DNA from 3 places in the Pantoea allii genome. Region 2 is predicted to be linked to each of the others. Evidence: riboswitches for the same ligand, from Rfam matches in the RefSeq annotation. Region 2 holds a riboswitch; each other region holds the start of a gene.
The links. A riboswitch is a leader RNA that binds a small molecule or an ion and turns the genes downstream of it on or off. The one in region 2 is predicted to bind thiamine pyrophosphate.

Region 1 (10,605 bases), 560 kb from region 2:
TAAACAGGGTTGTGGCCGCCCCAGCCCGTCCGGGCATCAGATCCTGAAACCACAACATCCCAATGCCCGCGACTACGCCGATAAACAGGGCGTTAAACACCTGCAGGATCAGCAATGCCAGATGGCTGTGAAACAGAATCAGTCCGCTGTAAAACACCACGGCTGAGGCAACCGCTGCCACCATCATATTGCGTTTGCCCCAGCGTTTGGCATAGAAGCCCGCCAGGATCATGACCGGGATTTCCAGCCCGGCGGCCGTGCCCATTAAAAGACCGGCAAGGTTTTCGGGCAAGCCCAAATCATTGCTGATCCACAGCGGCATGTCGATGATGTACATGGTGTTGCAGGTCCACATCAGGGTCGATGCAGCAAACAGGACGCGCACGTCACGAATACGCCAGCCGCTCAGAGGAATACCGCCCGACTGCATCAGGGAAGCGGTGCGCGGCACCGAGGGCACCGTGAACCAGACTAGCAGAAAACAGATAAAAAACAGCCCGGCCGCCACGCTGAACAGCGTCACGAAACCAAAATTCAGCGCCAGCGCAAACGACAAAGGTGGCCCAATCACCCATGCCAGCGACACCTGCGCACGCATAATGGAGCTGAACATCACCACTTCGCGCGAAGCACTGTCGGCATATTCTCGCGCCAGCGCAAAGAGCTGTGGCATGGCGACATTCGCCAGCGATGAGAGCAGCACACCTAAGGTTATCAGCGTCAGATAATGGCGGGTAAACGCGAACAGTATGGCGTTTGCCAGGGCAAGGATGCAGCACAGTAAGATGATATTACGTCGATCGCCGACGCTGTCGGAGCGCTTTGCGATCATCATGCTCACCACAATGCCTGCAATGGCATTGATGGTAAAAAACAGTCCTACCCACAGCGGCGGCACCTGCACTTCCCGTGATAAAAACAGGCTTAGCGTGGGTGCCTGCAAAGCACCGGCAATACCGAGGATAAATGCGGTTACCATAAAGGCAAAAAAGACAGGATTAAAGCGCTTGAAGAGCGAGAACAACGATTTCATGCCAGGTCCCTTACAGGATGAAAGTGATAAACAGGTTGCATGACTGATGGGCGTCAGCCCTTCATTTTGCCTGATTATACTCAACGTAAAATAACAAACGGATGATGCTCATAGCCTACTGCATGTCAGGTTATACCGCGCGTGTTGCCGCTTTCTTATGGCCTTCTGCCTGCGAAACCTTTCGTACCTGGTGGCGCGGCTCAGGCTGCCCGGATAAGGTTTTTAGTAGGTAATCATCAACAAAATTGCCTCGCGTTTCATCGCCAGTACACTGTTTTATGACTGCCACCTTCACGACGAGAACGAGACATGATTACTTTCAGGCCGCTAACCGCTGACGAATTCGCTGCGTTTACAGATTATTTCATTGCTGACTATGCCGCAGAGATAGTCAGCAATGACCGCATTTCACAAGAGGATGCGCTGCGACAGGCTCGTCAGACTATCCTGTCCAGCTTCCCTGACGGCGAAAAAACGACCGGGCACGTTATTTTGTCTATCACTGACACCAGTAAGGATAACGCACAACCTGTCGGTTACCTGTGGTACAAACCGGACCTGGCGTTTAGATCCGTCTTTATCAATGACTTTTACCTGTTCCCGGCCTTCCGCAGACAAGGCCTCGGCCGGGCGTCCATGGCGGCGCTAGAAAAGCGGCTCATTGAGCAGGGTTTCACGCAAATCAGGCTGCGCGTCGCGGCAGATAACCCCTCTGCACGTCAGCTTTACGACACCGCCGGTTTTCAGGTGACGGGCATCAATATGAATAAGGTGCTGACGCCCGTCTCCGGCAAAGAACCGTTACCCTAAGCGAAAAAAGCCAGCAGAATAAACGCTGCTGGCGAAATGGTAACACACGACTCAGAAGGGACAGACATCGCTGCCAGTCCATGTCAGAGCGCCATTCATGACTGAATGCCTCCCGCTCTTCCATTACAGGAAAGCTTGCCTCTAAAATGAGGTAAGAAAAACAGAGCACGTTTCTCAGGGAGTTCCTCTTTTATGTCTTCATCACGTCTGAAGCAGCAGTTCATTCGTCTGTGGCAAAGTTGCCAGGGGCAATCGCAGGAAACAACCCTGGGCGAGCTGGCTGATTTGCTGCACTGTTCGCGTCGCCATATGCGAAACCTGCTAAACAGAATGCAGGAGGCTGGCTGGCTGACCTGGCAGGCCGAAGCCGGACGGGGAAAACGCTCCCTGCTCACCTTCTGCTATACCGGGCTGGCACTGCAGCAGCAGCGAGCCGAAGACCTGCTGGAGCAGGATCGTATCGATCAGTTAGTCCAACTGGTGGGGGATAAAAACCAGGTCAGGCAGATGATTAGCGCGCACCTGGGGCGCAGTTTTCGCCAGGGCAAACATATTTTGCGCGTCCTTTACTACCGTCCTCTGCTCAATCTGTTGCCCGGATCGCCACTGCGCCGTTCCGAAACCCATATTGCCCGCCAGATCTTTAGCGGCCTGACCCGTATAAATGAGGAAAAGGGGGAAATCGAAGCCGATATCGCCCATCACTGGCAGCAGACCTCGGATCGTCACTGGCGCTTCTATATACGGCCGGCCATCCGTTTTCACCATGGCCGGGAACTGGAGATGGCCGACGTTATCGCCAGTCTTGAACGTCAGCGCCAGCATCCTCTGTTTTCCCATATCCACCGGATCGATTCTCCTGCCCCCTGGACGCTGGATATTTATTTAGACCAGCCCGACAGCTGGCTGCCCTGGCTACTGGGCAGCGTCAGCGCCATGATTCTGCCGCGTGAATGGCCTGAAATCCGCGATTTTGCCCGCCAGCCTGTGGGAACCGGCCCCTATCGGGTGATACGCAATCAGCAAAGCCAGCTGAAGATCGAAGCGTTTGATGATTATTTTGGCTATCGCGCGTTGATCGATGACGTGTCGGTTTGGGTCCTGCCCGAGATCAGCGACGAGCTGGTGTATGCCGGCGTTCGTCTGCAGGGCGAAAATGCCGATGAGAAACAGGAAGAGAGCCGCCTTGAAGAGGGTTGCTACTATTTACTGTTCGATCAGCGTTCAGAAAAAGCCGCCGATCGGGACATCCGGCGCTGGGTAAGCTACCTGCTTAATCCGATTGCACTCCTCAATAAGGCGGGCATGGGTTATCAGCGCTACTGGTTCCCGGCTTACGGCCTGCTGCCCCGCTGGCACCATCGCCGCGATCTGACCCCGGTGGAAAAACCTGCCGGTCTCACGACGCTGACGCTGACCTGGTATAATCAGCATATTGAGCATGTCAGCATTACGGATGCCCTACGTCCACTGCTGGCAGAACATGGCGTTGCTTTGGAAACCCGAGAGGTCAGTTACGAGAGCTGGCATCAGGGCGAGGGTGAAAGCGATATCTGGCTGGGCAGCGTCAATTTTACTCTGCCACTTGAGTATTCACTGTTTGCGTTGTTATACGAAACGCCGTTGATGCAGCACTGCCTGCCGGTTAACTGGCAGCAGGATGCCGCGCGCTGGCGGGAAAAAACGCTTCCCCTTGCCGAATGGGGTAAACACCTGGTTGAGAATAACTGGCTCCATCCGTTGTTTCACCACTGGCTACTGCTGGAGGGCCAGCGAAGCATGCGCGGCGTCCGAATGAATACGCTGGGCTGGTTTGATTTTAAATCCGCCTGGTTTGCCCCGCCCACGCTGTGAGCCTTCCCCCCTGACCGTTAAATGACTAGAATGTCACGTTCTCAACGGGGTGCCTCTTTCCACAGTGTCAGAGCGCTGAGAAATACCCGTCGAACCTGAATCGGTTAATACCGACGTAGGGATTTGAGAGGCTACTTTGCTCAGATCCTTTGCGACTCAACCCTGCCGCCATTAGGAGCGCAAAGTGTTAAAAAACGTCCTGCCCGTGCTGCTGTTACTTTCTACCCCGGTATTCGCCGCCAAACCTGTCCTGACGGTTTACACCTACGACTCCTTTTCCGCTGACTGGGGCCCCGGCCCGGCCGTAAAAAAAGCGTTTGAAGCCCAGTGCGATTGCGAACTGAAATTTGTTGCCCTGGAAGACGGGGTATCTCTGCTGAACCGCGTGCGCATGGAAGGCAAAAACAGCAAGGCCGATGTGGTATTAGGCCTGGACAACAATCTCGTGCAGGCGGCGGCACAAACCGGCCTTTTCGCCAAAAGCGACGTGGATACCAGCAAACTGCAGTTGCCGGACGGCTGGAAAGACACCACTTTTGTGCCCTTCGATTACGGTTACTTTGCGTTCGTCTACAACAAAAACACCCTGAAGAACCCCCCTACAAGCCTGAAAGAACTGGTGGAAAGCCCGGAGAAGTGGCGCGTGATTTATGAAGATCCGCGCACCAGCACGCCGGGCCTTGGCTTGTTACTCTGGATGCAAAAAGTCTATGGCGATAAGGCCCCTGAAGCCTGGCAAAAGCTGGCGAAAAAAACCGTCACGGTTACCAAGGGCTGGAGTGAAGCCTATGGTCTGTTCCTGAAAGGCGAAAGCGATCTGGTGCTGAGCTATACCACATCGCCGGCTTACCACATCATCGAAGAGAAAAAAGATAACTATGCCGCTGCGCCGTTTGCCGAAGGCCATTATCTGCAGGTAGAAGTGGCGGCCAGACTGGCCAACAGTAAACAGCCAAAACTGGCACAGCAGTTTATGCAATTTATGGTGACGCCAGCTTTCCAGAACACCATTCCGACCGGCAACTGGATGTATCCCGTGATCAAAACCGACCTGCCTGCTGGCTTTGCCTCACTCAGCGTGCCAAAAACCGCATTACAGTTCTCGCCCGAAGAGGTCGCCAGCCACCGTTCGCAATGGGTTAGCCAATGGCAACGCGCCGTCAGCCGTTAATTCCGTGCTGGCTGATTCCGGGTTCCCTCGCCACGCTACTGCTTTGCAGCGTGGCGCTGTTGGCATTTGCGTCATTGTGGATGGCGGCACCGGCGACCGACTGGCTGAAGGTACTGCAGGATGATTATCTGCACCATGTGATGGTCTTTTCATTGGGTCAGGCCCTGCTCTCTGCCCTGCTCTCTCTGCTTCCGGCCATTCCGCTATCCCGAGCCCTTTATCGACGCCGCTTTCCTGGCCGCCAGTGGTTGCTGCGCCTGTGCGCTATGACCCTGGTACTGCCCGTCCTGGTCGCGGTGTTTGGCCTGCTCACCGTTTATGGTCGGGTGGGCTGGCTGGCACAGCTTTGCGCATGGCTTGGTGTGGACTATCACTTCTCACCTTACGGGCTGCAGGGCATTTTACTGGCGCACGTATTTTTTAATCTGCCGTTGGCTACGCGCCTGATGCTTCAGTCACTGGAAAGCATTCCTGCCGAACAGCGGCAGCTGGCTGCCCAGTTGAACATACGTGGCTGGCATCAGTTCCGGCTGCTTGAGTGGCCCTGGCTGCGCCGCCAGCTGCTGCCCACGGGCGCACTGATCTTCATGCTCTGCTTTGCCAGTTTTGCCACCGTACTCTCGTTGGGCGGTGGCCCCCAGGCAACCACTGTCGAACTGGCCATCTTCCAGGCGTTAAGTTATGACTACGATCCTGGCCGGGCTGCGTTGCTGGCGCTTATTCAGCTCTGCTGTTGCCTGATGCTGGTGATCCTCAGCCAACGCTTCAGTAAAGCCATTCCGGCTGGCAGTCCACAGCTGCAGGGCTGGCGCGATCCTCAGGACTCCACGCTGTCACGCGTCAGTGACGCCGTGATGATTGTTTTCGCGCTGCTGCTGCTGCTGCCTCCGCTGCTGGCGGTGATTGTGAATGGTCTGGAGGGCGGGATTCAGGGCGCGTTACAGCAACCGGCGCTGTGGCAAGCCACCCTGACCTCGTTGCGGATCGCGCTCGGTGCCGGGCTGTTATGTGTGGCGCTGACCACGATGTTGCTGTGGAGCAGCCGGGAGCTGCGCCTGCGGCAGCGTAATGTCGCCGCACAAGCCATGGACAGCAGCGGTATGTTGATTCTGGCGATGCCCGGTATTGTGCTGGCAACCGGCTTTTTCCTGCTGCTGAACGCGACGGTCGGTTTGCCCGACGCCCCGGATGGCGTGATCATTTTTGCCAATGCGTTAATCGCCATTCCCTACGCGCTGAAAGTGCTGGAAAACCCCATGCGAGATATCGCTGAACGTTACACCCGCCTGTGCGGCGCACTGGGCATCAGCGGCTGGAACCGTCTGTGGCTGATTGAACGGCGAGCGCTAAAGCGTCCACTGACGCAGGCGCTGGCATTTGCCTGCATCCTGTCAATTGGTGACTTCGGCATTGTCGCGCTGTTTGGCAACGCGGATTTCCGCACGCTGCCGTTCTACCTTTATCAGCAGATAGGTTCCTATCGCGGCGCAGATGGGGCCGTGACTGCGCTGATACTGCTGTTACTCTGCCTGTCTCTGTTCACTCTGATGGAAAAATTACCGGGTCGCCATGCTGACACTGAATAATCTGACTTACCTGTATCAGCATTTGCCGATGCGTTTTTCTCTGAACGCCATTCGCGGCGAACGGCTGGCTATTCTCGGTCCCAGCGGCGCGGGTAAAAGCACGCTGTTAAATCTGATAGCCGGCTTTCTGCCTGTTAGCCAGGGCAGCCTGACGATTGACGGTGTCGATCACACCCACAGCGTACCCGCTCAGCGACCGGTGTCGATGCTGTTTCAGGAAAACAACCTGTTTCCACATCTTAACGTTGAACAAAATCTGGGGCTGGGCTTACATCCAGGATTGAAGCTTAATTCAGTGCAACGTCAGCAGGTCGCGGCTATCGCCCACCAGGTGGGGTTAAGCGATATGCTGACGCGCCTGCCGGGTCAGCTCTCGGGTGGACAACGCCAGCGCGTTGCGCTGGCGCGCTGTTTACTCCGCGATCGCCCGCTGCTGCTGCTGGATGAACCTTTTTCGGCGCTTGACCCGGCCCTGCGCGGTGAGATGCTTCATCTGGTGCGTACCGTCTGCGAAACCCGCGCGATTACGTTGCTGATGGTGTCGCACAGCCTTGAAGATGCGCAGCAGATTGCACCACGCAGTGTTGTCGTGGTGGACGGACGGGTTTACTGGGATGGCGCGACGGACAGACTGTTATCAGGCGAAATACGGGAAGCCGATGTGCTCGGCATCCCGCTTCGTTAGCCAATAAAGACCTGCCACAAAAGGTGGCGGAAAATCGGCATCATCGGGTGAAACTGGATGCCGACAAAGGCTGCAACGGCGACGACAAAGCTCAGCGGTGCCAGCCAGCGCAGGCGTTGCGGCGGCAAATACGCCGTCGCCCAGTCGCGGGTTTTACCGCTGCGCCACCAGCGCCAGCACAGCCAGCATCCCAGCCACACCAGAATAGCAACGCCCAATAACAGCCAGATGAAATGACCGCCCCTGGCTTCTTTCGGTACATCAATCGCGACGCCTGCCAGAATACCCGGCAATAAATAGAGCGGTGGCCATAAAATGCAGCCGATCAGGTTGGGGGGCAGAAACTTACGCACCGGCAGTTCCAGCATGCCCGCCACCAGCGGGATTAACGGTCGGGTTGGTCCCACAAAGCGCCCGACCAGAATGGTAAACATGCTGTGCTGATACAGCGCATGTTCGGTCTTATCCAGTAACCCTTTGTACTTTTGCAGGTATTTCCAGCGATGGAGCGGCCCCTGAAACTTCCAGCCAATGCCATAAGATACCCAGTCGCCCAACAGGCAGCCGACGAAGCCCGCCGCCCAGGCCGGATACAATCCTATCTGCCCACTACCGACCAGCGCGCCCAGGCTTGCCATCATCACGGTTCCGGGGAGTAACAGCCCCACGAACGCTAATGACTCCAGAAATGTCACCAGCGCCACGGCAAACAGCGCCCACTCCAGCGACTGTGTAATCAGGTGTTCAACCCAGGCTTCCATATCAATCCTCAGAAAAAGCAGAAGGCTGGATTGTCCAGAGCAGACATCACAGCGTCAAGGCAAGAATTGTAGGTCAATATTGACAAAACGCACCGGCAGACACTGTATAAATATCCATGTTATACTTTTTAACCTACACTTCCGACTCGCTGTCTGCCTGGAGAATACGTGAATAAGCCCCGCGCAGGGTTTCTGCTCAGCCGTCACTGGCGCGATACGCCGCAAGGCACTGAAATTACGCTCTGGCTGGCCACCGATTCAGGTGCTCAGCGCGTCGTGCTGCCCGCGCAGGAATCGGTGGCCTTTATTCCCGTTGAATATCAGGCCCAGGCGGAATCGCTGTTGCAGGACGAGCGTCAGCTGCGCATCCAACCTTTGCAGTTAAAAGATTTTCGCCGCCGTCCGGTATTTGGCCTTTACTGCCGCCAGCACCGTCAGTTGCAGTGGATTGAAAAAAAACTGCGTGAAAACGGTATTCCTCTCTATGAATCCGATATCCGTCCCCCCGAGCGCTATCTGATGGAACGGTTTATTACCGCGCCCGTGTGGTTCGATGGAGATATTCAGGGCGATTCGGTGGTTAACGCTCGTCTTAAACCTCATCCTGATTACCGCCCGCCACTAAAGTGGGTATCGCTGGATATCGAAACCACTCAGCACGGGGAGCTTTACTGCATCGGCCTGGAGGGCTGCGGTCAGCGCCAGGTTTACATGCTGGGGCCGCCTAACGGTGATGCCAGCGCACTGGATTTCGAACTCATCTACCTTGAAAGCCGCCCGCAGTTGCTGGACGCGCTTAATCGCTGGTTTGCCGACAACGACCCAGATGTGATCATCGGCTGGAACGTGGTGCAGTTTGACCTGCGTGTGCTGCAAAAACACGCCGACCGCTACGGCATTCCGTTGCGTCTTGGCCGACAGCAGGCCGTGCTGGAGTGGCGAGAGCACGGTTTTAAACCCGGCGTTTTTTTTGCCCAGGCCAGCGGACGCCTGATTATCGATGGCATTGATGCGCTGAAATCCGCCTTCTGGGACTTTCCCTCCTTTAGTCTGGAGGCCGTCTCGCAGCAGCTGCTTGGTGAAGGCAAAGCCATTGATAATCCGTGGCAGCGCATGGAAGAGATCAACTGGCGTTTTGCCAACGATAAACCGGCGCTGGCGCGCTATAACCTGAAAGACTGTGAGCTGGTGACGCGCATCTTCCACAAAACCGAGATTATGCCGTTTTTGCTGGAGCGCGCAGCCGTCAACGGGCTGGCAGTCGATCGCCACGGCGGCTCCGTCGCCGCCTTCAGTCATCTGTATATCCCCCGCATGCATCGGGTCGGTTTTGTTGCGCCTAATCCTGGCGATGTTGCACCAGAGGCCAGCCCCGGTGGTTACGTAATGGATTCCCGTCCCGGCCTGTATGATTCGGTGCTGGTGCTGGATTATAAAAGCCTGTACCCGTCGATTATCCGCACTTTCCTGATCGATCCCGTCGGCCTGATTGACGGCCTGGCGCACCCTGCTGACGCTGACTCCGTCACCGGTTTCCGCGAGGCACGTTTCTCCCGCACAACGCACTGCCTGCCGGCTATCGTTGAACAGATTTGGCAGGGACGTGAAACCGCAAAACAGCAGGGTAATAAACCGCTGTCGCAAGCGCTGAAAATCATCATGAATGCGTTTTACGGCGTGCTGGGCACCAGCGCCTGTCGCTTTTTTGACCCACGGCTGGCTTCCTCCATCACCCTGCGCGGTCACGCCATCATGCAGCAAACCCGCGAGCTCATTGAAGCCGAAGGCTATGATGTGATTTATGGCGATACCGACTCAACTTTTGTCTGGCTCAAATCCGCCCACAGTGAAGCCGATGCAGAAGCCATTGGCCGCTCGCTGGCGCTGAAGGTTAATCACTGGTGGCGCACGCATCTGCAACAGCAATACGGCCTGACCAGCGCACTGGAGCTGGAGTATGAAAATCACTTTTGCCGCTTCCTGATGCCCACCATTCGCGGTGCCGAACAGGGCAGTAAGAAACGTTATGCCGGCTTAATTCGGGAGGCCGAAGGTGAACGTATGGTGTTTAAAGGGCTGGAATCGGTGCGTACCGACTGGACGCCGCTGGCGCAGCAGTTTCAGCAGGCGCTTTACAGCCGGATATTTCATCGCCAGCCGTGGGAGGAGTATGTCCGTACCACCGTGGCGCAATTACTGGCGGGCGAGCTGGACGATCAGCTGATTTACAAAAAGCGCCTGCGCCGCCCGCTGAACGAGTATGAACGAAACGTGCCGCCGCACGTTCGCGCCGCCCGCCTGGCTGATGAACAAAACCGTAAACTGGGCAGGCCGCTGCAATACCAGACCGGCGGCCGCATTCGCTATGTGATTGCCACCAGCGGCCCTGAGCCAGTGGAGGCCCGAACCACGCCGCTGGACTACGATCATTACGTCACAAAACAGCTGCAACCCGTAGCCGAAGGCATTCTGCCCTTCGTCGAGGGTGACTTTGCTACACTCATTACCGGGCAGTTAGGGCTTTTTTGACAGGTGACGAATGCCCTGCCATCCAGTACCATAATGCCCTTCCTCAAAACTCACTGCTCTGACATGACGTACCAGGCCCTTTTGCCTGGTTGACATGCTATTGCCTGAGAATGGGGAACACCTTCAAAAACGTTAAAAATTCGAGCAAAAATTATATGGTTTTTACATTAGGTCAG
Region 2 (10,605 bases):
CCGCGGACTCTCAATCTTAACTTCATTAAAAAGCAGGATATGCGCTATGGAGAGAACAGCCATCAGGACGCGGCCTTCTATATAGAAGAAGATGTGCAGGAAGCATCAGTCGCTACCGCCAGGCAGGTGCAGGGCAAAGCGCTGTCTTATAACAACATCGCGGATACCGATGCCGCGCTTGAGTGCGTGAAAGAGTTTGTTGAGCCCGCCTGCGTTATTGTCAAACATGCTAACCCTTGTGGTGTCGCTGTGGGCGAGTCCATTCTGGCGGCTTACGAGCGCGCTTATCAGACTGACCCCACTTCTGCCTTCGGCGGCATTATTGCCTTTAACCGCGAGCTGGATGAGGCTACCGCAAAGGCCATCATCAGTCGGCAGTTTGTTGAAGTCATCATCGCCCCTGCGGCAACGGAAGCTGCGCTGAAAATTACGGCGGCTAAACAGAACGTCCGCGTTCTGGTATGCGGTAAATGGCAAGGTCGGGTCGCCGCCCTTGATTTCAAACGTGTGAACGGAGGTTTGCTGGTTCAGGATCGCGATCTCGGTATGGTCGATGCCAGCCAGCTACGCGTGGTAAGTCAGCGCCAGCCTTCAGAGCAGGAGTTGCGTGACGCGCTGTTCTGCTGGAAAGTAGCCAAATTCGTTAAGTCTAACGCGATTGTCTATGCACGAGACAACATGACCATCGGCATTGGTGCCGGACAGATGAGCCGCGTCTACTCAGCCAAAATTGCAGGCATTAAAGCCGGTGATGAAGGTCTGGAAGTGAAAGGGTCCGCGATGGCTTCCGATGCTTTCTTCCCGTTCCGCGACGGCATTGATGCCGCTGCTGCCGTGGGCGTCAGCTGTGTGATTCAGCCGGGCGGTTCTATTCGCGACGATGAAGTCATTGCAGCAGCCGATGAGCATGGCATTGCCATGATCTTTACCGATATGCGTCACTTCCGCCATTAATTCTGTGGAGCGTTTTATGAAAATTTTAATCATTGGTAACGGCGGACGTGAACACGCACTGGCCTGGAAGGCTGCACAGTCGCCGCTGGCGGAAACCGTTTTTGTTGCACCGGGCAATGCAGGCACCGCACTGGAACCCGCGTTGCAGAACGTCGACATTGCACCAACCGATATTCCTGCCTTACTGGCCTTCGCCCAGCGTGAACAGATCGATCTCACCATCGTTGGCCCTGAAGCGCCGCTGGTGTCAGGTGTCGTTGATGCGTTCCGTGCGGTGGGCTTAAAAATCTTTGGCCCGACCCGGGCCGCCGCGCAACTGGAAGGATCTAAAGCCTTTACCAAGGACTTCCTGGCACGTCATAACATCCCGAGTGCGGAGTACCAGAATTTTACAGAGGTCGCCCCTGCGCTGGCTTATCTTCGTGAAAAGGGCGCGCCGATTGTCATCAAAGCCGACGGACTGGCAGCCGGTAAAGGTGTCATTGTGGCAATGACGCTGCAGGAAGCAGAAGACGCCGTGCACGATATGCTGGCAGGCAATGCGTTTGGTGACGCGGGACACCGTATTGTTATTGAAGAGTTCCTGGACGGCGAAGAAGCCAGCTTTATTGTGATGGTTGATGGCGAGAACGTGTTGCCGATGGCCACCAGCCAGGATCATAAACGTGTGGGTGACGGCGATACCGGACCGAACACCGGGGGAATGGGCGCGTATTCCCCTGCCCCGGTTGTAACCGATGCGATCCACCAGCGCGTAATGGATCAGGTTATCTGGCCAACCGTGCGCGGCATGGCGGCAGAAGGCAACGTTTATACTGGTTTCTTATATGCCGGGCTGATGATAGATCAGGCGGGTCAGCCGAAAGTGATCGAATTCAACTGCCGCTTCGGCGATCCAGAAACGCAGCCTATCATGCTGCGCCTGCAGTCGGATCTGGTGGATCTCTGTCTGGCGGCCTGCGACGGAAAGCTAGACCAGAAGGATTCCCAATGGGACCCGCGTCCATCGCTTGGTGTGGTGCTGGCCGCTGGCGGCTATCCCGGTCACTACAATAACGGCGATCACATTCACGGTCTGCCGCTGGAAGAGGTTGCCGACGGCAAAGTTTTCCACGCTGGGACTCGCCTTGAAGACGATCGGGTGCTGACCAACGGCGGACGCGTTTTGTGCGTCACCGCCTTAGGCGACGATGTCGCTGCGGCACAGAAACGGGCTTACGAACTGGCTAAACCGATTTCCTGGCAAGGCAGCTTCTGCCGACGCGATATCGGCTATCGTGCAATTGACCGTAAATAAAGAACGAAGGGGCACCCAGTGCCCCTTTTTACTGTCTCAGAAGTCTGCCTCTTCAGGCGCATCTGCACACTCATCTTTTTGACTGACACGCAGTAGCTGCACGCCTTCAGGGGCTTCCAGCCACGAAATCATCAACGGTCCCGTCTTATTGCTGCGGTAATGTGTTAGCGTCTGCAGGGCATAACTGTCAAAAGCAGGCGTCACCTGCTGGCCCTCACAGGTTTCCACAGCCCTTCCGCCTGACCAGTGCCCCTGTTTCAAGAACACACGACCACTTAACAGCGCATCGCTGACTTCGCGCATACGTTGTGCATCGAACTTGTAAAGCTCCACTGCATCTGGACTGACTGCCTCACGGCGCGTCGCGAGCTGGCGCTGCATGAAATTAAGGCTGCCATTTTGATCAAAGCGTAAGGTGACGTCGTCTGGCTTATCGCCTTTGACCTGACGCTCTACGCTGATTAAGTCATCCCCAAGCCAGCGATAATCAGTAATTTCACTTTTTTCACTGTTGAACGGATTGTACAGCGTACGAATATGTACCGAATGATGATCGGTATTTTTGCGCCAGATACGTACACTGCCGCGATCGGCAAGGTAACCGCTGGCCGAGAAAGCCGGGATGTCGGGGGTTGAGCTGCACCCGATAATCAGTGAGGAAAGGAACAGGGCAGATAATCGCTGGAACAGCGTAGTCATGGTGGCTGGCCCTTAAACAAAAGGGGCGAAATCGCCCCTGTTTAAAACGTTACCGCAATGCGACGTCTTACTTAACGGCGTCTTTCAGAGCTTTACCAGACACGAATGCAGGTACGTTTGCCGCAGCGATTTTGATTTCTTTGCCAGTCTGTGGGTTACGACCGGTACGCTCAGCGCGGTGGTTCACTTTAAAAGTACCAAAACCAACCAGTTGTACAGCATCACCCTCTTTCAGAGACTCGGTGATTGCAGCCAGAGTAGATTCCAGCGCTGCCTTAGCCTGGGTTTTAGACAGGTCAGCTTTTTCTGCGATCACATCAATCAGTTGAGTCTTGTTCATAAGTTATCCTTAAAGTGTATTTATCGCTTGCTAAGCAACGAGTGCGAGGGAAAAGCCAGCTTCGGGCACTCTTCAGCCTGCACGCACCGATAGCCACAATTTTCAGCCCCCCAAATGTAGACCAGACAGGGGGCTGATGTGAAGCCTCCAGGCGCGCTAATTAAGGCCTGAAGTCACGTTTTCTCGCCTTATTGCTGAATTTTTATACCGATGTTACTAATTCCCGCCTCACGCAGGTCGGATCGCAGACCTTTTATCAATTCAAGGTCTCGCTCTTCACAATCCGCGAGCAGGCGAAAAATCTCCCATTGCAGGTCCCATTCGTCGATGACAGCCGGATTTTCTCGCAGCTCTTCATCGGTCATTTCGCGACCTTCGTGAGTCATTTCCAGAATGGCAACGGTGGTGATCGAAGTCTTACTGACTTCAATCGCATGCTCAAGCGTTTCACCGCTTAACTGCGAGTGCAGGACTTCACTCAATGCAACGCAGGCATCAATTGCCGGATACACACCGTATACCTCAAACGCATCACCATCGGGAATCGCTGCTTCAAGCTTTTCCAGTTGGCTGTCAAAATTGATCTTTGCGTCTTTTACCGTCAGCGTTTCCCAAATCAGGTCCAGGATACGGCGGTAAAGGGCAGGATCGGCAAACTCGGTTTGCTGGCAAAAAGCCACGTAGTTGGGATACATGCGCTCGCACAGGCAAGCCATAAACGTCAGATGTTGCCAGCTTTCCAGCTTGGTCAGACGCAGATGCACAGGGTTTTGTAACATACACAGAGCTCTTATTCATTTCGCTGGCGGCAGTGTAACGCAAAAGCGCCATACAAACAGTGTTAAAGCGCGCTTTGCCAGCGCAGAAATGCGGGGCGTTGGGATGCCACAGCATCCGCCCAGCGGGTAGGTTCCGGTAAACGGTATCCCTGTGTACACTTTTCGACCCACTGCAGGGCGCTGTCCAGACTGACGCGGTGCCCGGTGGCCACAAACAGCGGATTACAGCGCGCCTTGCTGCGCCATACCCAGCCAATTTGCTCACCTTTGTCCACTAACGGCTGGCGACTGCCGGGGGTTTCATCCAACGGCTCAAAGCGCCCGCACAGACGTTTTTTCGCGACGCCGATAGTGGGGACATCGACCATCAACCCAAAATGCGAAGCCACACCGAGCCGGCGCGGATGTGAAATACCATGACCATCGACAAATAACAGGTCGGGCTTCTGCTCCAGCATGTTCCATGCCGCCAACAGAGCCGGATACTCACGGAAAGAAAGGAAACCGGGAATGTAAGGCATGGTGGTGTCAATGCGCGCGATGCGATGCTCCACCAGCTTCAGGGACGGGTATTCAAGAATGACCAGCGCAGCACGCGTGACTGCACCTTCCTGCTCAAAACCGACGTCTGCGCCACCGATAAAGCGTGGCGGCAGTACGTCAAAATCATCCTGCCGCACGACCTCTGCGGCACGCTGTAATTGCTCCGCGCGGAGTGCAGCGATATCCATTAAGACTCCTGATGATACGGGCGAGAGAGCCGGTGCACCGCCTCAACAAATACACCTGCGTGCTCTGGCGGCACATCCTGATGGATGCCGTGCCCAAGATTGAAGACGTGGCCTTCGCCCTTGCCGAACCCGTCCAGGATCGTAGCGACTTCCTGCTCAATTCGCGCGGGCGGTGCGTAGAGCATGGATGGGTCCATGTTGCCCTGCAAAGCGACTTTGTGGCCAACGCGACGACGGGCCTCGCTGATATCGATCGTCCAGTCAAGACCAAGTGCGTCACAGCCCGTCTCGGCAATCGCTTCCAGCCACTGCCCGCCATTTTTGGTAAACAAGGTGATCGGCACGCGACGACCTTCGTTTTCATGTAGCACGCTGTCGACAATTTTATGCATGTAGTAAAGCGAGAACTCACGATAGTCGTTCCCGGTTAACACGCCGCCCCAGGTGTCAAATACCATCACCGACTGCGCACCGGCGCGAATCTGGGCATTGAGATAGAGAATGACGCTGTCAGCCAGCTTATCCAGCATGGCGTGCAGCGTGGACGGCTCGGCGTACATCATTTTTTTAATTTTGGTGAAGGCTTTGCTACTTCCCCCTTCAACCATGTAGGTCGCCAGTGTCCACGGGCTACCTGAGAAGCCAATTAAAGGCACCTCGCCATTGAGGTTTTTACGGATGGTGCGCACCGCGTTCATCACGTAACCCAGTTCCTGTTCAGGATCGGGCACGGGCAGGCGATCGACATCGGCACGGCACGTTACTGGATTAGAGAAACACGGGCCTTCACCCGTTTCGAAGTACAGCCCTAACCCCATGGCATCAGGAATGGTGAGAATATCACTGAAGAGGATTGCCGCATCCAGCTTGAAGCGACGCAGGGGTTGGAGGGTGACTTCGCAGGCCAGTTCGGCATTCTTGCATAGCGACATAAAATCACCCGCCTGGGCGCGCGTCGCTTTATATTCCGGCAAATAACGCCCGGCTTGCCGCATCATCCATACTGGGGTGACATCTACAGGCTGGCGTAACAGGGCGCGCAAATAACGGTCGTTCTTCAGTTCACTCATGTCAGGACTCTCTCGGTATCAAGCGAGTAGTGTAGCACTCTCACGCCTCAGCGCGGCAGAGGGCCACGGTATCTTCAATTAATCGGCGGGCAACGGTACCGGGCGGAGGAAGTAACGGCAGCGCATCAAAGCGGAACCATCCGGCATCCAGCAGCTCTTTACCGTCATGCTGTAACTCACCGCCATCATATTCCGCCATAAAGGCCATCATCAGGGATTGCGGAAAGGGCCAGGGTTGCGATGTAACATAGCGAACATTCCTGACACGCACATTGCTTTCTTCCATCACCTCACGCGCGACAGCCTGTTCAATGGTTTCACCGACCTCAACAAACCCGGCCAGCACAGTGTAAATGTTATTACGATGGCGCGCATGATTAGCCAGCAGGATCTCGTCCCCCCGGCGAATCGCAACGATAATGCAGGGCGCAATTTGTGGATAGTAACGTTCACGACAGTGACTGCACAGACAGGCAAACTCACGCTTGCTGGGGTGCATCTCATGACCACAGTAGCCACACCAGCGATGAGAGCGATAAAACTCGGCCAGTTGTACACCGCGCCCCGCCAGCTGAAATAGCGCCGGATCTTCGTTAAGCAACTGCCGCAGCGACAGCATATCCTCTGAACGTGCTTCGCAAACCAGCCAGACTTTCTCACTCTGCCATTCGCCGATAACGCGTCCCTGATGGCCTGTCAGGCCAAACTGTTGCGCATTACCGTGGGGGAGATCCCCTTGCGGTAACCAAATTTTCTGTTCACTGCTGACAATCCACCATCCAGCGTCTACGCTTGAAATTTCGCATTGCATTTATTTCGTCATCCTTAGCGTCAACCCGCACGCTGAAGTCCCGATGTTAAGTGTGTAGATGAACAACTATACCCAAATAATTCTGGTTGCAAGACGACAGCACGCTTATTTATCCCCGACTGGCTCGTGGAGAACAAGCGCAATTGACGCATCGCTAATCTGAAATATGAAGGTGCATAACTCATACGGAGTTAACTATGCTCAACCAGTTAGACGTTCTGACCAAACGCGTAGGTGGCAGTAATGAACTGGTAGATTCATGGCTGGCCGCTCGCCGCCAGCTATTGGTTTCTTATTATCATTTGGTCGGTATTAAGCCAAAGAAAGAGGCACTGACTCGTCTGGATGAACAGGCGCTTGATAACTTTTGCCATAATCTGGTCGATTACCTGTCATCAGGCCACTTTAGTCTTTACCAACGCCTGATCGGTGAAATGGACGGCACCAGCCCGTTGCTGGCCGCCACGCAGATTTATCCCTCGCTGGAAGCCAACACCGAAAAACTGATGCAATTGTATGACGGGCATCTTCAGCAGGCGATTGATGACGATAACTATGTCACCTTTCAGAATGCCCTCTCAGAGGTGGGTGAAGCCCTTGAAGGACGCTTTACCCTTGAGGACAAGTTAATTCAGATGGCATGGGATAACCACCTTACCCCGCCCGTGGCTAACGACAGCGAAATTGCCCGCCCTGCCTAAAACCTCATCGATTGTAAAAGACTTGTGATTAGTAAAAAGCCCCCTTATGCTGAGTGGGCTTTAAACGTAATGCCTAATGTAGTCGGTGTTTTACGGTTGAAACGTTACCTACACGTCCTGCTCTCGTTATCGGTTCTTTACAGGTAAGGCAGCGCAGGCGTCGTCGCGTAAAGCGTTAAAACCACATCTTGTCGGAGTGCCCTCTGGGCTGAGACCGTTAATTCGGGATCCGCGGAACCTGATCAGGTTAGAACCTGCGAAGGGAACAAGAGTAAATTTATACGGTACGCCACCGGATGGTGCCAGCAGTGCCGTTACTCCTTCCGAACTCCGGACAAGCAACCTTCCCACTTACTGGAATATTGCTATGTCTACTGCTAAAACGACCCGTCGCGAACAACGTGCTCAGGCACAGGAATTTATTGATTCTCTTCAGGGCGGCAGCGCCTTCCCCAACTCAAAACGTATCTGGCTCACCGGCAGTCGCGACGATATTCGTGTCCCGATGCGGGAAATTCAACTCAGCCCTACCCTGATCAGCGGCAGTAAAGACGCGCCTGTTTATGAGGAGAATGAGCCCGTACCGATTTATGATACGGCGGGCGCCTATGGCGATCCGGCTGCACACATCGATGTTCATCGCGGGCTGGATAAACTGCGCGCGCGCTGGATTGAAGAACGTAATGACAGCGAGAATCTGATGCAAATCAGCTCAGCCTACACGCAGCAGCGGCTGGCCGATGACGGGCTGGATCATCTCCGTTTTGAACACCTGCCAACGCCGCGTCGCGCTAAAGTCGGACGCTGCGTGACCCAGTTGCACTATGCACGCCAGGGCATTATCACGCCGGAGATGGAATTTATCGCGCTGCGGGAAAATATGGGCCGGGAACGCATCCGCGGTGAGGTGCTGTTACAACAGCATCCGGGGCACAGCTTTGGCGCGCATTTGCCGGAAAATATTACACCTGAGTTTGTGCGTCAGGAAGTGGCAGCCGGACGCGCCATCATCCCGGCGAATATCAATCATCCTGAATCCGAACCCATGATCATTGGGCGTAACTTTCTGGTGAAGGTAAATGCGAATATTGGCAACTCCGCCGTGACCTCCTCCATTGAGGAAGAGGTGGAAAAACTGGTGTGGTCAACCCGTTGGGGCGCGGATACCGTTATGGATCTCTCTACAGGGCGCTACATCCATGAAACCCGCGAATGGATTTTGCGTAACAGCCCGGTGCCGATCGGTACAGTCCCGATCTATCAGGCGCTTGAGAAAGTTAACGGTGTAGCAGAAGACCTGAACTGGGACATCTTCCGCGATACCTTGCTGGAACAGGCTGAACAGGGCGTGGATTATTTTACTATCCATGCTGGCGTGCTGTTGCGCTATGTCCCCATGACCGCGAAACGCCTGACCGGCATCGTCTCTCGTGGTGGGTCCATTATGGCGAAGTGGTGCCTGTCGCATCACAAAGAGAGCTTTCTCTATGAGCACTTCCGCGACATCTGTGAAATTTGTGCTGCTTATGATATTTCGCTGTCGCTGGGGGACGGACTGCGTCCGGGATCAATTCAGGATGCTAATGACGACGCGCAGTTTGCAGAACTGCACACCTTAGGTGAGCTGACAAAAATCGCCTGGGAATACGATGTACAGGTCATGATTGAAGGCCCCGGTCATATTCCCATGCAAATGATCCGTCGCAACATGACTGAACAGCTGGAACACTGCCATGAAGCGCCGTTTTACACCCTGGGTCCACTGACCACCGATATTGCTCCGGGTTACGATCATTTTACCTCTGGCATTGGTGCGGCAATGATTGGCTGGTTCGGTTGCGCCATGCTCTGCTATGTCACGCCGAAAGAGCACCTGGGTCTGCCGAATAAAGACGATGTGAAACAGGGTTTGATTACCTACAAGATCGCCGCGCACGCCGCCGATCTGGCAAAAGGCCATCCGGGGGCGCAGATCCGCGACAACGCCATGTCGAAAGCGCGTTTTGAGTTTCGCTGGGAAGATCAGTTTAATCTTGCGCTGGACCCCCATACGGCACGCGCTTATCACGACGAAACCCTGCCGCAGGAATCAGGCAAGGTTGCGCACTTCTGTTCCATGTGTGGCCCCAAATTTTGCTCAATGAAAATTACCCAGGAAGTACGCGACTATGCCGCGAAGCAGGAAGCGGAAGCCCAGGCGATTGAAGTGGGGATGGCAAAGATGTCAGATAATTTCCGTGAGCGCGGCGGTGAGATCTATCATCCCGCAACCGCCCTTAAGGAGGAATAAATGGACGCCTTTCCCGCCACCGCACCACGCTTAGGGCTGTATCCGGTTGTCGACAGCGTTGAATGGATTGAACGTCTGTTAGACGCCGGTGTGCGAACCCTTCAGCTTCGGATCAAGGATCAGCCCGATGAGGTGGTTGAACCCTTTATTATTCGGGCTATCGCCGCAGGTAAGCGCTATCAGGCACGTCTGTTTATCAATGATTACTGGCAGTTGGCGATTAAACATCAGGCTTATGGCGTTCATCTGGGCCAGGAGGATTTAGACGTCGCGAATCTTCAGCAGATTTTGCATGCTGGCTTGCGACTGGGGCTGTCAACCCATGACGATGCGGAGCTGGATCGGGCGCTGGCGCTGCGCCCTTCTTACATTGCACTGGGGCACATCTTCCCCACGCAGACGAAAGCGATGCCTTCTTCTCCGCAAGGGCTGGCTGAACTTAAACGCCATTTGGGTCGGCTGGCGGGCATCTCTACTGTCGCGATCGGTGGCATCAGCATTGCCCGTGCACCTGAGGTCTTAGCCACCGGCGTCGGCAGCATTGCGGTGGTGAGCGCGATTACCCAGGCAGAAGACTGGCAGGAAGCCACGCGTATTCTGCTGCAGCTTGCCGAGCCTGAAACCGCGCATTAACTGGCGTTATCGCGCAAAAATACGCGTAGTCAGTGCAATCGGTAGATAAAAACTGGAAAGCCGCGCACGGCAATTCATCTTGCTGCTGGCGCGGTTTTTTAATGCCCTTTAAAGTCACAGGCGTCCAGCAGGGATTGCCGGACCAGGGCCAGCCTCCTCCTCTTTCTGGCCCTGCTTCTCAACTTCAGGTTCAGAGAGATAAGGGACTGACTCCATCAATTTATCATGGGTGCAGGCTATGATTGCCTGCTCCACGGCCTTGCCGGTTATCGCCAGTGCCCGTTCGATGTTATCACTGGC
Region 3 (10,605 bases), on a different replicon from region 2:
ATGAGCCGACGTCGCGTCTGGACCCGCTTGTTCAGCAGCAGACGCTGGCGCTACTTACCGGGCTGGCAACAAAGCAGCGTTGTGCCATTTTGCTGGTCAGCCATGACCTCGCCTTACTGGAGAAGAGCGCGCATCGAGTCATCTCACTGGCTTCCCTCAGACAGGGTTCCGCAGTCATGACAGCGCATGGGTAAACGAAGGCAGGGAAGCCTGCCTTCACACGTGCTCCATGACCAACACCGCCAGCGTGTCGGGCTCAAGCGCGCGGAAAATATGCTCACTGTCGCCCGGATAACTGATGTAATCGCCCACCGCCAGTTCAACCGGTGAATCGACCGGACCCACCAGCGCACGCCCTTGGGTTAAAATTAAATGTTCAATGGTATTGGGCGAATGCGGCTGTGAGCAGCGTTCACTACCGGGCTGGATGTGCAACAAATAGATATCCCGTCGAGCGCCTGGTGGGCAGGTTGCCAACAGCACCGCTTTATAGTCAGCCTGCTCGGCGGCCACCGCTGGACCTTCGCCGCGGCGAATAACCTGCAGGCGATTCGCTTCCGGCTCCATCAGGCGGGCAAAAGGAATATTCAACGCCACACACAGTGACCACAATGTTTCAATGCCGGGATTGCCATTACCGGCTTCAAGCTGAGACAGGGTCGATTTTGCAATACCTGCGCGACGTGCCACCTCAGCGAGCGTCAGGCCAGTACGCTGACGTTCTCTCACTAAGCTATTGGCAATGATGTTAATGGGCGTACTCATCATTCATCCTGTTCATTAAAACGAACGTATCGTTCATCTTGTAATACATGTTGGATGTTCATTATAATGGATAAAACGTTCGATATGGGATTTGATTTTGATGCCGGCAAAAAAAACGACGCTCGATAAGGGCGTGATTAAAGCGATTTTTCTGGTCTGTATCGCAGATGGGATTGTAGGCCTGTCTTATGGTTCTCTTGCTACTGCGGATGGCTTTCCGTTTTGGGTGCCACTGGCGTTATCGACTCTCGTACTGGCTGGTGCATCAGAATTCTTATTTATTTGCATCGTGGCAGGCGGTGGCAGCCCGTTGACTGCGGCAGCGGCGGGCCTGCTGGTTAACGCACGCCATCTCCCCTTCGGTATTGCTGTTAAAGATTTGGTGGTTCAGGGCTGGCGAGGCCTGCTCGGCTGTCACATCATGAACGATGAAAGTGTGGTATTTGGCATCTCTCAGCCAACACTGGCCCAGCGCCGCAGTGCCTTTTGGCTTTGTGGCATCGGTATTGGATTGATCTGGCCATTTAGCGTGATGCTTGGGGCTGCGATTGGTCAGTTTATCCCGAGTATTTCCGCTATCGGTCTGGATGCCGTTTTCCCCGCCATTCTTATCGCCCTGATTTTCCCGGCGCTACGTAAACCCCGCACCTCTATCCCTGCGACGACAGGTGCGCTGGTGTCGCTGGTGGTCACGCCATTTGTTCCCGCAGGTATGCCGGTTCTGTTTTCCCTGTTAGGGCTGCTGACGTGGAGATCGCGTAAATGAATCACCCGATAATTATTGCAGGAATTGCACTGCTGGCCGCCGGGACCTATGCCATTCGCTATGCCGGCGTCAAACTGGGTAACAGGTTGCCTGTCAGTGAACGGACGCAGCATATGCTATCTGATGCGGCAACCGTGCTGTTACTGGCCGTAGCGGCCACCACCACCCTGTTTGAAGGCCAGCATTTTGCCGGGATGGCAAGGTTGTTGGGTGTGTCGTTTGCCCTTTTTCTTGCCTGGCGTAAAGCCCCGCTTATCGTGATTATTTTGGGCGCGGCCTGTATGACCGCCTTGCTGCGTTATCTGAATGTGCCTTAGACGCTGATGACAAATTGTTACGTCAGCCTTGACGTAAGACGCAGCTTAAAATACAACTAGAACCCGTCAGGGGAGTCTCGCCAAAGAGACTGAGAGGCTAATAGCGCAATGCGCGGCTTAGCGACCCTTAGAACCTGACCCAGTTGATACTGGCGTAGGAAGACGGGTATCTTCGCCCAGTGCAGATACTTGCCGCAGAGCCTGCTTTTACTGTGCTCATGCTTTTTCCCTTCTCGTATCACGGGTCTCTGATTTAAAAGAGAGGCCAATGTGAAAATCCTGTTTCTGATTTTACGCTGTCAGGTTGGCTGGCAATGAGCCGCTGGTCGGTGCTGGGCAGTGGTGTGTCCGGGCTGTGCATTGCTACGTTACTGGCGGAGCGCGGCGAAAATGTCGAAATCATCACGTTACCCGATTGCCGGGCGGCTTCCCACTGGGCTGGCGGCATGCTGGCCCCCTGGTGCGAAGCGGAAAGTGCGCCGCAGCAGGTGGTGGACTGGGGCCAGCATGCCGCTGCATGGTGGTCGGCCCGCATCAGCGGCGTTGAACAAAAGGGCACGCTGGTGATTGCGCCGCCGCGCGATCGTGCTGAATTAACCCGTTTTGCGAACATGACGTCTGAACATCAGTGGGTGATGCCTGCAGAGATCGAACCCGCGCTGGAAAACCGTTTTGCGCGTGGACTATTTTTCGCTGCAGAAGCCCATCTTGATCCCCGTCTGGCAATGCAACAGTTACAAACGCGCTTAATCAATGCTGGCGTGAATTTTCACAGCGGTAAACCCAGTGGGAACGTTATTGATTGCCGTGGTATCCATGCCCAGGAATCCCTGCCGGCACTCCGCGCCGTACGCGGTGAAATGGTCATCCTGCAGACGAATGAGATAACGTTCTCCCGGCCGGTTCGCCTTCTGCACCCGCGCTTTCCCTGTTATCTGGTACCTCGAGCGCAAGGGCATTTTATGCTCGGCGCGACCATGGTCGAAAGCCAGGATGACAGCCCGATCAGCGCGCGCGCAATGATGGAACTGTTGAGCGCTGCTTACAGCATCCATCCTGCCCTTGCCGAAGCACGCATCATTGAAAGCGGTACGGGTTTGCGTCCGGCTTACTCTCATAATCTGCCCGATGTTCGTTATGAAAACGGCATTTTTTCCATCAACGGTATGTATCGTCACGGCTTCTTATTGGCCCCGATGATGGCCGAGAAGCTTATGCAACAACTTACGTCAGAGGGAATGCGATGAAAATAGAACTGAACGGCCTTGCTATTGAGACTCAGGCCCGGACGCTGGCTGAATTGTTGGCGGAACAGGATATTGATGCGGACTGTGTCGCCAGCGCGCTTAACGGCACCTTTATTCCCCGGGAACGCTATTCCTCCCAACCGCTTGAGGCCGGTTGTCGTCTGGAAGTGTTATCACCGATGCAGGGAGGTTAACGATGTTTTACGACTATAGCGGGCAGTCACGTTTTTTACTGGGCACGGCGGGTTATCCCTCGCCAGATATTTTGCAACAGGCCGTCAGCGCATCGGGCGCAGACATTATTACAGTCAGTTTACGTCGTGAAGGAAGCCAGGGCGGCGCATTTCGCGACCTTCTGAAAACGCTGAATAAACGCGTATTACCGAACACGGCAGGCTGTCATACGGTTAAAGAAGCCGTTACCACTGCACATATGGCGCGGGAGTTGTTCGCCACGTCGTGGATCAAACTTGAAGTGATTGGTCATGCCGACACCTTGCAGCCCGATCCTTTTGCCCTGGTTGAAGCGGCGCGTATTTTGTGTGCCGAGGGTTTTCATGTTTTTCCCTACACCACAGAAGACCTGATTGTTGGCGAGAAACTGCTGGATGCCGGCTGTGAAGTGCTGATGCCATGGGGCGCGCCCATCGGTTCCGGGCAGGGATTACGCAATATTGAGGGCTTACGCACGATGCGTGCCTGGTTTAAAGACGTTCCGCTGATTATTGACGCCGGGATCGGTGCGCCGAGTCAGGCGGCCCAGGCGATGGAATTAGGTTTCGACGCTGTGTTACTGAATACCGCCGTCGCGAAATCCAGCGATCCGGTGCGTATGGCTGGTGCCTTTGCTGGTGCCATCGACGCGGGACATCAGGCACGTCAGGCAGGGATGATGGAACGCCGCGACATGGCGGCGGCGTCCACGCCCATTTTCGGGCTGGCCCAGTTCAGCTAAGGAGCGGTGATGTCGCGTTATCAACGACAGACAATGCTGCCAGACGTCGGGGAGCAAGGGCAGCAGGCCCTGTCAGCTGCGCGTGTCTTAGTGGTCGGTGCAGGTGGGCTGGCTTCCATGCTGCTGCCACTGCTGGCTGGCGCTGGCATCGGTTATATCCGGCTTTATGACGATGATGTTGTGGCGCTGCATAATCTGCATCGTCAGACGCTGTTTACCACGGCCGACATTGGCGAGCCGAAGGTTTTTTGCGCGCAACGCGCGCTGGCACAGCGTAACCCGGATACGGTTGTTGAAGTATATCCTGTGGCGTTGCGCGCCAGCATTGTTGAGGCGGCAATGACGGATATCGATCTGGTGGTCGATGCAGCGGATAACTTCGCGGTGACTTACCTGCTTTCCGATATTTGCTTTGCCCGAGGTGTTCCGCTGGTTTGCGCCTCGGTGCTGGGGCGACAGGGCTATGCTGGCGGATTTTGCGGCGGTGCGCCAAGCTATCGCGCACTGTTTCCACACTTACCCAAAGCCTCAGGCAACTGCAACACTGCAGGCGTTTTGGGTCCGGCAGTTGCCACCTTAGGTGCTTTACAGGCGCAGATGGCACTCAGTATCCTGTTGAACTTGTCGCCTTCACCATTGGGTTGCATGATTAATTGTGATTTTGTGTCCTGGCAACTGCGTCAGTTCCGATTCGACAATGCGCCCGAACCTGAAAAAGCCGGAATTCCGTTTATCGATTCGGCCCTGTTGACCCCAAACGACTGTGTGGTTGATTTACGCGGGACCGACGAAGCGCCTGTTAGCGTCATTCCCGATGTGACGCGGATATTGCCCCAGCATATTGCCCGCTGGCAGCCGCCCGCGGACAAACGCATTGTTCTGGTCTGTGCCAGTGGCATTCGTGCCGCCCAGGCTGCTCTGGCTCTGGAAGCGCGCGGCTGTCAGCGGCTGGCAATCATTGCAGACCGATAACACAGACGAAAAAGCGGGATGATTAATTCTGGTCTTTGCGGTTGGTTTGATAAATGTCGGGTCGGGTTATAGTCCAGGCATAATCGGGTCTGTTCACTGGCTGATAACCGAATTTCTGGTACAACCAGGGGGCGGTTGAAGTAAACAGCAAGAGTCGGCGCAATGTGTTAATGACAGGATGGGACTGACAGCATTCAATCAGCCATCCGCCGAGACCGCTACCCTGGTATTCTTCAAGGACATAGACATCACACAGGTATGCGAAGGTCGCGGAGTCGGTGATAAATCGCGCAAAACCAATCTGCTGGTGGTGATGAAACAGCCCAAAATTTAAACTGTTTTCTACCGACAGTGCCACGGTGGCGTAATCGATACCGGCTGCCCAACTTGAGCGGGTGAGGTAACGGTGAATGGCCTCAATATCCATCTGCGATTTATCCGTCGTAATGCGATAATCGTCTTTGTGCCAGTCCTGAACAGGTGCCATCAGTTTTCCCCCTGTCTTCCCGATTTAAGTGAGATTGTCGATAACCGTTTCGCTAAAACATCAGCCTGTAAGACTGCGCACTGCAATAACCATAAGCAGTAATCCGCCCCCCATATTCACGTAGCGTTTCAGCGATACCGGGTTCAGTTTTTGCGCCGAGAACACCAGCGCCTGACTAAAGAGAGCCAGCCAGATAACCATGACCGCAATGTGCACTGTGGCCAGCGTCAGAAAGGCATCAATACCCGCTCTGTTACCAACGAACTGTGAAACCACCGTCAGGTAAAACAGGATAGCTTTGGGATTGGCGACGTTGGCCAGCCATGCACCTTTGATCGTAACCGCGCTTTCTGTCGCGTTCAGCGCAAAGGTCTTCGTCCTGACGCCAGTGATAAATAAAAGCCCGCCCAGCCACAGTAAATAGAGCACGCCAGCCATTTTTAACAGGCCAAACAGCGCGGGTGAAGCAACCAGTGCCGTCGACAGGCCGAGACCGATCAGTAAAGCATGGGTATAAATCCCCAGTGCGGTGCCGAGCAGGGTTTTAAACAGCCCTTTGCGACCAGCCGTAAGTGCACTGTTCATTGCCAGCGTGAAACTTGCGCCGGGTGAAAGCGCAATGGGGAGCAGCGCGGGCAGAAACCCCGCCAGATTAATGTCCATCTTTCACCCGCACACTACGTCTTTTTAAAGCGAGCACGAAATGCGTTAACAAAAATTATGTCGGATTATAAAACGCACACAGCTTATTGCCGGTTGGGTCCCTGAGATAGGCGATGCATTTTCCATCAGTTTCTCTGACCTGCGGCGGTGTTTCTGCCGATGTGCCACCGTTTTCAATCCCTTGTTGATGCCAGCGAAACACCTCCTCGGATGAGGGCATGGTGAAGCCGATGGTTCCGCCGTTGGCAAAGGTGGCGGGCTGACCATTGATGGGTTTGGTGATGATAAAACGTTGGTTATTTTTGATGTAATAAGGGCGACCTAGGGCATCAATGCCCTGATCGTCACAACGGATAACCGCGAAAATAGCATCGTAGAACGTTTTAGCTTGCTCAATATCATCGGTCCCAACAACCATATGGCTAAACATACTTAACTCCTTTTTAACATCGGTAGGGATATACTTATCACATCCGGTTTATTGCTGACCAGCTATGGGTAAGGAGGTTCCGATGAATGACCATCCCGTTTTACAGGTTGTCAGGTTATGCGACAGGGCGATATCAGCCGGTGATTATGATGCCTTGATGAAACACTATGCAGACGATGCCAGCCTGGTCATTAAGCCGGGAATGACCGTGACGGGCAGCGTAGCTATTCGCCGTGTCTTTGAGGCCATTGCCAACTATTTTCAGCATCAGCTGGTGGTGGAGCAGGGCAGGATGGAGGTCATTGAAGGGGCAGGAACCGCGCTGGTTATCATGGAAACGGTGCTCCGCTATCCCGATGGGCAGGGACAGCCGATAGAAAACACCCGGCGTGCCACTTATGTGTTTCGGCTGGAAAGTGATAATCAATGGCGCTGCACCGTAGATAATTCCTATGGCACCACGCTACTTGACCACGTGCTTTAGCATTGCTGCTTTTGGGCGCGTCATCTGAACGGCCTGAGCCGTTAATCCGCGCTGGATGCTGGCGCGAATTAACGGCTTTTTTAAATCACTTCTGCCAGCTGGAAGGTTTCGAATATCAGTTCCATTTCGGTGCTGAACCCGCCGTTACGCTGAAAATAGCGTTGATGTTCGCGCTGCCAGTACTCAAGGCTCAGGTCACCTTCGCCTTCCATCATCGCCATTTCTGGCGTTACGCGGTCAAAGCGCGTCACAAACAACCCTGTTGTTCTGATGACGCAAACCGGTTTATCCGCGCCGTTTAAAATGATGCTGTAACTGCCGGGTTGAGGCTTCACATCATCTTCATACCAGCCTTGCAGAGAGCTGCAGGTGGCGATTTTTTTGCCGGTCAGCACCAGCGTCGCCAGCGCATTGGCCATCTCGGGAGAATCGCCAAATGACCAGCAAAGTGCGTCAGGATATTTGGCTTTAATCTGTTCAAGCGTCATCGTCATACTCAGTCCTTTTACTGCGGGGCCAGAATGGCTGGAGCATTACGTCAGGCCAGAATACGTTGTGCCCACTCTTCAACCGAATCACCACTGCTTATATCCGGTTGTACCAGGCCATTAATCATAAAGGTCGGTGAAACATGGATACCGTTTTGACGGGCATATTTACAGTGCCATTTCACCAGGTCTTGCAAATCATGACGATCAAAGGCGGCGTAAGCATCAATGCCGCTGTATTCTTTTAGCCTGGCAAGAAGCTGGTGGGGCGTGACGTCCATATTTGGCCCCCGGCAATGGTCTGTAAACTCAAACGCTTCCCGATGGTCGGCAACGGCCTGAAGTACCGCTTTAGCCGCCGCTTTGCTTTCCACCGAAGCTGCCAGGATATAGCGAACGATCACGCCCGAATACATGTGCCAGGGCTGAGACTGAAGATGAATTTTAAGCGTCATTTTATCTTCACCGACCTGCTCTAAAAGCGCATCCAGTTTATTGAACGCGCGTACGGAGAAGGGGCAGGTGGGCTCAATAAAAATTTCGAACAGGTGAGGTCCCTGTCCCCAGGTGAGAGGTTCTGCTCTTAGCTTTTCGTTGTTCATCCCAACTCCCATTAGCTAGTTAAGTTTCGGGTTCACTGACTGTGGCAACTTTACGCGTTTTCTGCCGGGTATTCACCTCAGGAGCCGTTTATCCACCCTGATAAGGATTAGTCTCATTTCTCTTACGTTACGGCAAATCAGACTAAAATTATTCCTTCAACGGTTTCGCTTTATGTGCACAACGTTTAAGGTTTCAGGATTGTTAAATCATGATCTTAAACACTATTTTGCAACGCGAAGGCACAAAGCGGCAAACTGATGCGAGTTGAAAACCGCTAGAGTAACCCGTTTATCAACCCGGAACCGGGCGTCGCGTTTTCCTGGCCCGGGACGTAAGGATTATTGAATGTCGCATTTTCGTCCGGTCGCGCTCGAACATGCAAGCCGCCTGCTGAATCATGGGCCGACGATATTAATTACCAGTCGGGACAGTCAGTCTGAGCGTCGCAACATCATGGCTGCGGCCTGGTCAGTGCCGGTAGAGTTTTCGCCGCCGCGGGTGGCCATCATTGTGGATAAATCGACCTGGTCACGTGAGCTGATTGAAGGCAGCGGCGCATTTGGTATTTGTGTGCCCGCCGCAAGTTTTGTCGACCTCACGTATGCCGTCGGCAGCACGACAGGACGCGACCAGGATAAATTTGCGGCGTTCTCCATTCAGGCCAGTGAGAGTCAGCACTTCGGTGTGCCTCTGTTGGAAGAGAGCTGTGTAGCCTGGATGGAATGCCGTTTACTGCCGGAAACAGAAGCACAGCAGGCATATGACACCCTGTTTGGCGAAGTGGTCACTGCTGCTGCTGACAGTCGGGTCTTTTACGATGGGCGCTGGCATTTTGATGACAGTAACTCAGCCCTACATACTTTACATCACCTTGGCGGTGGCCAGTTCGTGACGGTGGCGAACACGCTGACTGCCAAATCAACGCGTTAAATGAGGTACAGAATGACAATTAAGAGTTACGCAGCCATGCAGGCGGGACAAGCACTGGAGCGTTACGACTATGATACAGGCCCGTTAGACGCAGAAGATGTCGAAGTAGAAGTTGAATATTGCGGTGTATGCCATTCAGATCTGTCGATGATCGACAATGAATGGGGGATTTCAGCCTATCCCGTGGTTGCCGGTCACGAAGTGATTGGGCGCGTGGCTGCGCTTGGCGACAGTGCCAAAAGTAAAGGCCTGAAGCTGGGACAGCGCGTGGGCATCGGCTGGACAGCGAAAAGCTGTCAGCATTGCGATCCGTGCATCAGCGGTGATCATGTTAACTGTGCCAATGGCACCACAACGACCATCGGTAACAACGGCGGTTTCGCTGATAAGCTGCGCGCTAACTGGCAGTGGGTCATTCCATTACCTGAAAAGCTGGATGCGGCAACAGCCGGTCCGCTGCTGTGTGGTGGGATCACCGTATTTAAACCTTTACTGATGCATAACATCACCGCGATGAGCCGCGTCGGCGTGATCGGTATTGGTGGTCTGGGTCATATCGCCATCAAAATTCTGCATGCGATGGGCGCAGAAGTCACCGCGTTCAGCTCTTCGGCCAATAAAAAGCAAGCCATTCTGGATATGGGCGCCGACCATGTGGTGAACAGCCGTGATCCAGAAGCGTTAAAAGGGCTGGCGGGACAGTTTGACCTGATTATCAGCACTGTTGCGGTTGACCTCGACTGGCAACCCTACTTTGCGGCGCTGGCACCACGCGGCAAGTTCCATACCGTTGGTGCAGTATTGAAGCCGTTTGATGTGCCTGCCTTTAGCCTGATTTTAGGCGACCGTGCCGTTACCGGTTCTTCAACCGGTTCACCTGCTCAGTTGCGTTCTCTGTTGAAACTGGCTGGTCGCGCGGATATCGCGCCGACGGTGGAATATTTCCCCATGTCGAAAATCAACGAGGCACTGGAACACGTTCGCGCAGGTAAAGCCAACTACCGTGTGGTTCTGAAAGCCGATTTCTAATCTCCGGCGCGCCTTTTTTCTTTCCCACCAATAGCGCGGCTAATCTCTGTTAAAATTAAATCCTCACGCCTGATGCCGGACGTCTCTACTGGAGAAATTATGTTGTGGATTTGGAATGCCCTGATCGTGTTGATTACTGTGATTGGCATGGAAGTGGTTGCTGCACTGGCACATAAATACATCATGCATGGCTGGGGTTGGGGATGGCATCTTTCCCACCATGAACCACGCAAAGGCGCGTTTGAAGTTAACGATCTTTATGCCGTTGTGTTTGCTGGATTATCGATCCTGCTTATTTATCTGGGCAGTACGGGAATGTGGCCGCTTCAGTGGATTGGTGCGGGCATGACGGCCTATGGATTGCTCTATTTCATGGTTCACGACGGGCTGGTGCATCAGCGTTGGCCGTTCCGGTATATTCCGCGTAAAGGCTACCTGAAGCGGTTGTATATGGCCCACCGTATGCATC

Region 1: it holds a riboswitch for thiamine pyrophosphate, as region 2 does, so the genes downstream of both, thiB (thiamine ABC transporter substrate binding subunit) here and thiC (phosphomethylpyrimidine synthase ThiC) in region 2, are expected to answer to the same signal.
Region 3: it holds a riboswitch for thiamine pyrophosphate, as region 2 does, so the genes downstream of both, QNH99_RS22520 (FAD-dependent oxidoreductase) here and thiC (phosphomethylpyrimidine synthase ThiC) in region 2, are expected to answer to the same signal.

The regions. Positions count from the first base shown of each region.
Region 1 is NZ_CP125958.1:3,836,696-3,847,300, forward strand. Features, by position in the region: gene QNH99_RS18150 (MFS transporter) at 1-1,033, opposite strand, end outside; gene QNH99_RS18155 (GNAT family N-acetyltransferase) at 1,343-1,843, shown strand; gene sgrR (HTH-type transcriptional regulator SgrR) at 2,036-3,697, shown strand; TPP riboswitch at 3,733-3,837, shown strand; gene thiB (thiamine ABC transporter substrate binding subunit) at 3,882-4,868, shown strand; gene thiP (thiamine/thiamine pyrophosphate ABC transporter permease ThiP) at 4,844-6,454, shown strand; gene thiQ (thiamine ABC transporter ATP-binding protein ThiQ) at 6,438-7,139, shown strand; gene QNH99_RS18180 (DedA family protein) at 7,136-7,900, opposite strand; gene polB (DNA polymerase II) at 8,069-10,429, shown strand; gene rapA (RNA polymerase-associated protein RapA) at 10,585-10,605, shown strand, end outside.
Region 2 is NZ_CP125958.1:4,395,715-4,406,319, forward strand. Features, by position in the region: gene purH (bifunctional phosphoribosylaminoimidazolecarboxamide formyltransferase/IMP cyclohydrolase) at 1-954, shown strand, start outside; gene purD (phosphoribosylamine--glycine ligase) at 971-2,251, shown strand; gene QNH99_RS20575 (DUF1481 domain-containing protein) at 2,288-2,950, opposite strand; gene hupA (nucleoid-associated protein HU-alpha) at 3,018-3,290, opposite strand; gene QNH99_RS20585 (YjaG family protein) at 3,479-4,069, opposite strand; gene nfi (deoxyribonuclease V) at 4,132-4,800, opposite strand; gene hemE (uroporphyrinogen decarboxylase) at 4,800-5,870, opposite strand; gene nudC (NAD(+) diphosphatase) at 5,911-6,681, opposite strand; gene QNH99_RS20605 (Rsd/AlgQ family anti-sigma factor) at 6,879-7,382, shown strand; TPP riboswitch at 7,565-7,664, shown strand; gene thiC (phosphomethylpyrimidine synthase ThiC) at 7,750-9,672, shown strand; gene thiE (thiamine phosphate synthase) at 9,673-10,305, shown strand; gene QNH99_RS20620 (PLP-dependent aminotransferase family protein) at 10,420-10,605, opposite strand, start outside.
Region 3 is NZ_CP125959.1:238,757-249,361, reverse strand. Features, by position in the region: gene QNH99_RS22540 (ABC transporter ATP-binding protein) at 1-194, shown strand, start outside; gene QNH99_RS22535 (helix-turn-helix domain-containing protein) at 217-765, opposite strand; gene QNH99_RS22530 (AzlC family ABC transporter permease) at 866-1,531, shown strand; gene QNH99_RS22525 (AzlD domain-containing protein) at 1,528-1,848, shown strand; TPP riboswitch at 1,907-2,026, shown strand; gene QNH99_RS22520 (FAD-dependent oxidoreductase) at 2,163-3,095, shown strand; gene thiS (sulfur carrier protein ThiS) at 3,092-3,289, shown strand; gene QNH99_RS22510 (thiazole synthase) at 3,292-4,050, shown strand; gene QNH99_RS22505 (HesA/MoeB/ThiF family protein) at 4,060-5,022, shown strand; gene QNH99_RS22500 (GNAT family N-acetyltransferase) at 5,045-5,509, opposite strand; gene QNH99_RS22495 (LysE family translocator) at 5,570-6,172, opposite strand; gene QNH99_RS22490 (VOC family protein) at 6,228-6,602, opposite strand; gene QNH99_RS22485 (YybH family protein) at 6,685-7,086, shown strand; gene QNH99_RS22480 (ASCH domain-containing protein) at 7,167-7,580, opposite strand; gene QNH99_RS22475 (DsbA family protein) at 7,625-8,176, opposite strand; gene QNH99_RS22470 (flavin reductase family protein) at 8,523-9,107, shown strand; gene QNH99_RS22465 (NADPH-dependent aldehyde reductase Ahr) at 9,120-10,136, shown strand; gene QNH99_RS22460 (sterol desaturase family protein) at 10,236-10,605, shown strand, end outside.